Fodinicola acaciae: one gene and its partner. The protein of the gene in region 1 binds, or shares a complex with, the protein of each later gene. Links are inferred from orthologs where the notes say so. Each region holds a gene or a part of one and is shown on either strand. Other genes may lie near its edges. The genes, in order: sucB and GNX95_RS22520.

Region 1 (3,193 bases):
GGCCGCGGACCGGTGTCGGCCGAGCTCGGCTACGAAGAGCAGGGCGTACGCGTCGAGCGCGGCAACGTCGTGGTCGACGAGCTGTGCCGCACGAGCGTGCCGACCATCTCCGCGGTCGGCGACCTGATCGCCACGCCGCAGTTCGCTCACGTCGGCTTCCAGGAAGGCATCCTGGTCGCCGAGCGGCTGGCCGGCCTGGACGTGCTGCCGATCGATTACGCCGGCATCCCGCGGATCACCTACTCCGACCCCGAGGTCGCCTCGGTCGGCCTGACTTCCGAGCAGGCCAAGGAAAAGTACGGCGAGACCAACGAGGTGTCCTACAACCTGGCCGCCAACGGCAAGTCGCTGATCCTGCAGACGCAGGGTGCGGTCAAGGTGATCGCGGTCAAGGACGGCCCGGTGGTCGGTGTCCACATGGTGGGTGCGCGGGTCGGCGAGCTGCTCGCCGAGGCACAGTTGATCTACAACTGGGAGGCGTTCCCGGCCGAGGTGGCGCAGTTCATCCACGGCCACCCGTCGCAGTCGGAGGCCATCGGCGAGGCGCACTTGGCGCTGGCCGGCAAACCACTGCACTTCCACAACTGAAACCGCTAACGAGAAACTAGAGGGAGTCGCAACCGACATGCCGGTCTCCGTCAAACTGCCCGCGCTCGGCGAAAGCGTCACAGAAGGCACCGTCACCCGCTGGCTGAAGCAGGAAGGCGATCAGGTCGAGGCTGACGAGCCTTTGCTGGAGGTCTCGACCGACAAGGTCGACACCGAGATCCCGTCCCCGGCGTCAGGCACGCTGAGCAAGATCGTGGTCGCCGAGGACGAGACGGTCGAGGTCGGCGCCGAGCTGGCCATCATCAACGACGGCGGATCCGGCGAAGCCGCTCCGGCGCCGGCCGCCGAGGAGCCTGCCGCCGCTGAGCCGGCACCCGAGCCCGAGCCCGAGCCCGAGCCGGCCGCTGAGGCGCAAGCTCCAGCCGCCGAGCCGGAGCCGGCGCCGGCAGCAGCGTCTGGCGGCGACGGCGCGCGTACGCCGGTGAGCCTGCCGGCGCTCGGCGAGTCGGTCACCGAAGGCACCGTCACGCGCTGGCTCAAGCAGGTCGGCGACTCCGTCGCGGTCGACGAGCCGCTGTTGGAGGTCTCCACCGACAAGGTCGACACCGAGATCCCGTCGCCGGTGGCCGGCACCCTGCTGGAGATCACCGTCGGCGAGGACGAGACCGCGCCGGTCGGTGCGCAGCTCGCGGTGGTCGGCACGAGCGACGGCGCCGCGGCTCCTGCCGCAGCTCCTGCCGCCACGCCCGAGCCGGCGGCTGAGGCGCCTCAGCCTGCCGCTGAGCCGGAAGCACCGAAGCAGGAAGCACCGAAGCAGGAGGCGCCGGCTCCGGCGGCCGCAGCTCCGGCTCCAGCTGCTCCGGCTCCGGTTCCGGCTCCGGCTCAGCAGACCGCGAACGGTGACGCGTCCGGCGCGTATGTGACGCCGCTGGTCCGCAAGCTGGCCGCCGAGCACAACGTCGACCTGTCCAGCGTGCAGGGCAGCGGCGTCGGCGGCCGGATTCGCAAGCAGGACATCCTCGACGCGGCCGCCAAGGCCAAGGCCGCCGCGGCCGCTCCGGCTCCGGCCGCCGCGCCGTCGACGGCCCCGGCGCCGAGCGCCACCGGCGCGGTCAGCGACGCGGCCGCCGCGCTGCGCGGCAAGACCGAGCCGCTGTCGCGGATCCGCAAGCTGATCGCCAAGCGGATGGTGCAGTCGCTGCAGACCGCGGCTCAGCTGACCACGGTCATCGAGGTCGACGTCACCAAGATCGCCAAGCTCCGCCAGCAGGTCAAGAACGACTTCCTCGCGCGCGAAGGCGTGAAACTGTCGTTCCTGCCGTTCTTCGCGCTGGCCACCGTCGAGGCGCTGCGGCAGCACCCGCTGCTCAACGCGACCTGGGAGGACGAGGAGACCGTCACCTACCACGACGCCGAGCACCTCGGCATTGCGGTGGACAGTCCGCGCGGCCTGGTCGTACCCGTCGTCCACAACGCCGGCGACCTCAATCTGGCCGGCCTGGCCCGCAAGATCGCCGACCTGGCCGAGCGCGTACGCACCAACAAGGCCAGTCCGGACGAGCTCGGCGGCGGTTCCTTCACGCTGACCAACACCGGCAGCCGTGGCGCGCTCTTCGACACGCCGATCCTGAACCAGCCGCAGGTCGGCATGCTGGGCACTGGCTCGGTCGTGAAGCGCGCGGTCGTGGTCGACGACGAAGAGCACGGCGAGATCATCGTGCCGCGCTCGATGGTCTACCTGGCGCTCACGTACGACCACCGCCTGGTCGACGGCGCCGACGCGGCTCGCTTCCTGGTCACCATCAAGGAGCGGCTGGAAGGCGGCTCCTTCCAGAGCGAGCTCGGCCTGTCCTAGCGACACCGCCGCTTCTTCCGCGACCTCGACGTTTTGGAGGTCGACATGCCGGAAATGGCCTCCAAAACGTCAAGCTCGCGAACTCGACAGCTACTGGTACAAGCGAGGATGAGGTCATGCGGGTCGCGGTTACCGGAGCGAGCGGTTTGATCGGGTCGGCGTTGGTGCCGGTGTTGGTCGCCGACGGGCACGAGGTCGTGACGCTCGTACGGCGCGAGCCAGCGGCTGGCGAGGTGCGGTGGGACCCGGCGCGGCGCGAGCTGGATCCGGAGGTGTTCGCCGAGATCGACGCCGTCGTGCATCTCGCTGGTGCCGGCGTCGGCGACCGCCGGTGGTCGGCGACGTACAAGAAGACGCTGCTGGACAGTCGCATCGACGGCACGACGGCCGTCGCGGGCGCGTTGGCTGCGGTGGCCGCGGACGGGCGGGAGCGTGTGCTGCTGTCGGCGTCGGCGGTCGGATGGTACGGCGACGCGAGCGACCACGAGGTAGACGAGTCGAGCCCGCGCGGCGGTGGGTTTCTCGCAGACCTGGTGCGCGAGTGGGAGGCGTCGACCGGCCCGGCGGAGGATGCCGGCGTACGGGTCGCCCATCTGCGCAGCGGCCTGGTCTGCGACCGCTCCGGCGGGCTGATGCGCAAACTGCTGCCGATCTTCCGGCTCGGCGCGGGTGGCCCGATGGGCTCTGGGCGGCAGTGCTGGCCGTGGATCACCTTGCCCGACGAGCTTGCCGCGATCCGGTTTCTCATGACGCACCGGGAAGTCTCTGGCGCCGTCAACCTGGTGGCGC
Region 2 (4,710 bases), on another replicon or contig:
CACCAAGAGACGCACCACTCACCAACACAACAATCAGCAACCACCCGCGTACTTACTCCTCGGCGTCGTCCAGGCGAGCCAGCCACGACGCCAGCCGCTCGACCGGCACCTCAAACTCCGGATTCAGGTCGACGAAATCCCGCAGCCGCTCGGCGAGCCAGGCCAGCGACACGGTTTCCTCGCCGCGCCGCTGGTCCAGCTCCTCGATCCCTTTGTCGGTGAAATACATCAGTCCGTCTTCGCCGGAGCGGCGTCGGTGGTCGTACGGGCACCGGCCGTCGCGCCGCCGAGGAGCGCGGCGGCGATCAGGTCGGACTGCTGCTTGGCGTGCACCTTGCCGGAGCCGGTGGCTGGCGCGGCCGCCGACTTGCGGGAGACGCGGCGCAGGCGTACGCCTTCCAGGTGCTCCAGCAGGTTGAGCGCGATGAACGACCACGCGCCCTGGTTGGCCGCCTCCTCCTGCACCCAGACGTGGTCTTCGGCGTTGGGGTAACGCGACAGCGCCGCGCGCACCTCGTCGATCGGCAGCGGATAGAGCTGCTCGAGCCGCAGGATCGCGGTGTCGGTGATGCCTTGCTCGTCGCGCGCGGCGACCAGGTCGTAGTAGACCTTGCCGGAGCAGAGCAGTACGCGCTTCACGGCCTTGGCGTCGACGCTGTTGTCGTCGATCACCGGCAGGAACGTGCCGGAGGTGAAGTCCTTCACCTCGCTGACCGCCGCCTTGTGCCGCAGCAGCGACTTCGGCGTGAAGACCACCATCGGCTTGTGCAGCGTGGTCAGCGCCTGCCGGCGCAGCGCGTGGAAGTAGTTGGCCGGGGTCGTGCAGTTGACCACCGTCATGTTGTCTTCCGCGCACAGCTGCAGATAGCGCTCGATCCGGCCGGAGCTGTGGTCGGGGCCCTGGCCCTCCAGGCCGTGCGGCAGCAGCAGCGTGACACCGGAGGTCTGGCCCCACTTGGCCTCGCCGGAGGAGATGAACTCGTCCACTACCGACTGCGCGCCGTCGGCGAAGTCGCCGAACTGCGCCTCCCAGAGCACCAACGCGTCCTTGTTGGCGACCGAATAGCCGTACTCGAAGCCCATCGCGGCGTATTCGCTCAGCAGCGAGTCGTAGACGAAGAACCGGCCCTGGTCCTCGGCCAGGTTGCTCAACGGCGTGTACTCCGTGCCGTTGTGCCGGTCGACCAGCACCGAGTGCCGTTGTACGAACGTGCCGCGCCGCGAGTCCTGGCCGGCCAGCCGTACGTTGACGCCGTCGAGCAGCAGCGCGCCGAAGGCGATCAGCTCACCCATGGCCCAGTCGATGTGACCGTCGCGGGCCATCTCGGCACGGCGCTGCAGCAGCTGCGCGATCCGCTTGTGCGGAGTGAAGCCCTCCGGCAGGTTGAGATGCGCGTCGCCGATCTTGCGCAACACCTCGGCGCTGACCGCGGTGCTCACCGGCTCCGGCCGGTTGGACACCGGCTGGCCGTTGGCCTGGTCGCCGCGCGGCGGCTGCGCGTCCTTGGTGGCGCGGAAGACCCGCTCCATCTGCTCCTGGTAGTCCTTCAGCGCCGCCTCGGCGTCGGCCAGCGAGATGTCGCCGCGGCCGATCAGCGCCTCGGTGTAGAGCTTCCGTACGCTGCGCTTGGTGTCGATGATGTCGTACATCAGCGGCTGCGTCATCGACGGGTCGTCACCCTCGTTGTGGCCGCGCCGGCGATAGCAGACCAGGTCGACCACCACGTCCTTGTTGAACGCCTGGCGATACTGGAAGGCCAGCCGCGCGACGCGTACGACCGACTCCGGGTCGTCGCCGTTGACGTGGAAGATCGGCGCCTGGATCATCCGCGCCACGTCGGTGCAGTAGAAGGACGACCGCGAATACTCCGGAGCGGTGGTGAAACCGACCTGGTTGTTCACGATGACGTGTACGGTGCCGCCGGTGCGATAGCCGCGCAGCTGCGACAGGTTGAGCGTCTCGGCGACCACACCCTGACCGGCGAAGGCCGAGTCACCGTGCACCAGCACCGGCAGGACCGTGTAGCCCAGCAGCCGCTTGTCGATCAGGTCCTGCTTGGCGCGTACGACGCCTTCCAGCACCGGGTCGACGGTCTCCAGGTGGCTGGGGTTGGCGACCACCGAGACGTTGGTGGTGTATGTGCCGTCCGGGGTGGTGAACTTGCCCTCCGCACCGAGGTGGTATTTCACGTCGCCGGAGCCGTGTGAGGAGCCCGGGTCGATGTTTCCCTCGAACTCGGCGAAGATCTTCTCGTACGGCTTGCCGATGATGTTGGCCAGCACGTTGAGCCGGCCGCGGTGCGCCATGCCGATGACGACCTCGTCCAGCTCGGCCTCGGCGGCGGCCTGCAGCACCTCGTCCAGCGCGGCGATCACGCTCTCGCCGCCCTCCAGCGAGAACCGCCGCTGGCCGACGAACTTGGTCTGCAGGAAGGTCTCGAAGGCCTCCGCCGCGTTGAGCCGGCCGAGGATGTGCTTCTGCTTCTCGGTGTCCGGCTTGTCGTTGTGCACCTCGACGTGCTCCTGGATCCAGCGGCGCTCCTCCGGATCCTGGATGTGCATGTATTCCACGCCGACGCGGCGGCAGTAGGAGTTGCGCAGCACGCCGAGGATGTCGCGCAGCTTCATCACCTGCTTGCCGGCGAAACCGCCGACCGGGAACTCCCGGTCGAGGTCCCACAGGGTCAGGCCGTGCTGCAGGATGTCCAGGTCGGGGTGCTTGCGGACCTTGTATTCCAGCGGGTCGGTGTCGGCCATCAGGTGGCCGCGTACCCGGTAGGAGTGGATCAGCTCCAGCACCCGCGCGCTCTTGTCCAGGTCACCCTCGTGCTGGCGGCCCATGTCGCGGACCCAGCGGACCGGCTCGTACGGCAGCCGCAGGCTGGCGAAGATCTCGTCGTAGAAACCCTCCTCGCCGAGCAGCAGCTGGTGGATCTTGCGCAGGTATTCACCGGAGACCGCGCCCTGGATGATCCGGTGGTCGTACGTGCTGGTCAGCGTGATGATCTTGGAGATCGCGCGGTCGGCGAGCGACTCCTCGGCCATGCCGGAGAACTCGGCCGGATATTCCATCGCGCCGACGCCGATGATCGTCCCCTGGCCCGGCATCAGCCGCGGCACCGAGTGCACCGTGCCGATGCCACCGGGGTTGGTCAGACTGATCGTGACGCCCTGGAAGTCCTCGGCGGTCAGCTTGTTGCCGCGGGCCTTGCGGATGATGTCCTCGTACGCCTGCCAGAAACCGCGGAAGTCCATGTCCTCGCAGTTCTTGACCGCGGCGACCACCAGCGAGCGCGAACCGTCCGGCTTCTTCATGTCGATCGCGATGCCGAGGTTGACGTGCTGGGGCTCGACCAGCGTCGGCTTGCCGTCGACCACCGCGTACGAGTTGTTCATCTGCGGATATGCGGCCAGCGCCTTGACCATCGCGTAACCGATGATGTGGGTGAAGCTGGTCTTGCCGCCGGCGCTGCGCGCGAGGTGGTTGTTGATGACGATCCGGTTGTCGGCGATGATCTTCGCCGGCACCGCGCGCACGCTGGTCGCGGTCGGGATCGTCAGCGAGTTGTCCATGTTGCTGACGATCCGCGCGGCGGCACCGCGCAGCTGCTGCAGCTCGGCCTGCGCCGGCACCTTGGTGTCGGCTGGCTTGGGTGCCGCCGGCTTGGTCTGGACCGGCTGGGGCGCGGCCGGCTTGGGCGCCGCCGGTTTGGCGGCGGCCGGCGCCTGCGGTTTCGGCGCCGACGGCGGTGGCCCCGGCTTGGGGATCGGCCGCGCCGGCGGCTCGGTCACCTTGGTGGCGGTCTGGCCGTTGGGCGACTGGGTCGCCTGGCCGCCGCCCTGACCTGCCGACTCGCCGCGGATCGGCTTGTAGTCGGCGAAAAAATCGTGCCAGGCCTCGTCGACCGTTGCTGGATCGTTCAGGTACTTCTCGTACATCTCCTCGACGATCCACTCGTTCGGTCCGAACGAGGTGAGGGATGGGTCCGCGGAACTGCTCTCGGTCGACACGGCCGTAAATTCGCCTTCTTCCATCACGACGACTGCGGTGTCAAGGCTACGCGGTAGGTAAACCCCGAGAGAAACCTGTCCGTACGCACGTACTGGCTGATCTGTCACAGTTTGGTGGCATGGCCCCGCGCGTGCGTCCGACGCACACGTGGGGCCATGCGGTCAGCCGTTGGCGAGCGCCTGCAGCCGGTCGTATGCCCCGTTGAAGGTGTCCTGGTCGCCGGGGAAGGTGCCGCTGTCGGCGTACTGCCAGATCGTCCAGACGCCCCAGTTGTAGGGCAGCGTGCCGGGGGAGCCGTTGTAGTTGGCCACCCACAGCGGGTTGGTGGAGCTGAAGTCGCCGGTGTTGCCGGTGCACGCGCTCCACCACGAGGTGGCCGTGTAGATGACCGGCCAGCGGCTGGTCTTGGCGTGGTACTCGTCGCTGAACGCCTTGATCCAGCTGACCATCTGGCCGGCGCTGAGGTTGTAGCAGGAGTTGCCGGAGGCCGGATACGGGTTCCACTCGATGTCCAGCGCGCCAGGCAGCGTCTTGCCGTCGCCGGACCAGCCGCCGCCGTGCGCGACGAAGTAGTCGGCCTGCGCGGCACCGCCGGACTCGTTTGGCAGCGCGAAGTGGTAGGCGCCGCGGATCATGCCGACGTCGTACGAGCCGTTGTACTGCTGCGCGAAGTACGGGTTGGTGTAGCCGGTGCTCTC

What was found.
Region 2: sucB (region 1) and GNX95_RS22520 share a complex: the UniProt entries of both Bacillus subtilis proteins name them as parts of the 2-oxoglutarate dehydrogenase (OGDH) complex. The link is inferred for Fodinicola acaciae from one-to-one orthologs.

What each region holds. Positions count from the first base shown.
Region 1 is NZ_WOTN01000001.1:2,130,348-2,133,540, forward strand. Bases 128-3,014 are described here. They hold sucB (2-oxoglutarate dehydrogenase, E2 component, dihydrolipoamide succinyltransferase), read left to right. Parts: upstream 128-625; coding sequence 626-2,404; downstream 2,405-3,014. Other genes in these bases: lpdA (dihydrolipoyl dehydrogenase), read left to right, coding at 128-588; GNX95_RS09945 (TIGR01777 family oxidoreductase), read left to right, coding at 2,521-3,014. Also shown: more of lpdA, read left to right, coding at 1-127; more of GNX95_RS09945, read left to right, coding at 3,015-3,193. UniProt on the Bacillus subtilis protein: E2 component of the 2-oxoglutarate dehydrogenase (OGDH) complex which catalyzes the second step in the conversion of 2-oxoglutarate to succinyl-CoA and CO(2).
Region 2 is NZ_WOTN01000002.1:1,546,343-1,551,052, forward strand. What follows is about bases 29-4,432. They hold GNX95_RS22520 (multifunctional oxoglutarate decarboxylase/oxoglutarate dehydrogenase thiamine pyrophosphate-binding subunit/dihydrolipoyllysine-residue succinyltransferase subunit), read right to left. Parts: upstream 4,036-4,432; coding sequence 229-4,035; downstream 29-228. Other genes in these bases: GNX95_RS22515 (DUF6104 family protein), read right to left, coding at 53-229; GNX95_RS22525 (lysozyme), read right to left, coding at 4,174-4,432. In the rest of the region: more of GNX95_RS22525, read right to left, coding at 4,433-4,710. UniProt on the Bacillus subtilis protein: E1 component of the 2-oxoglutarate dehydrogenase (OGDH) complex which catalyzes the decarboxylation of 2-oxoglutarate, the first step in the conversion of 2-oxoglutarate to succinyl-CoA and CO(2).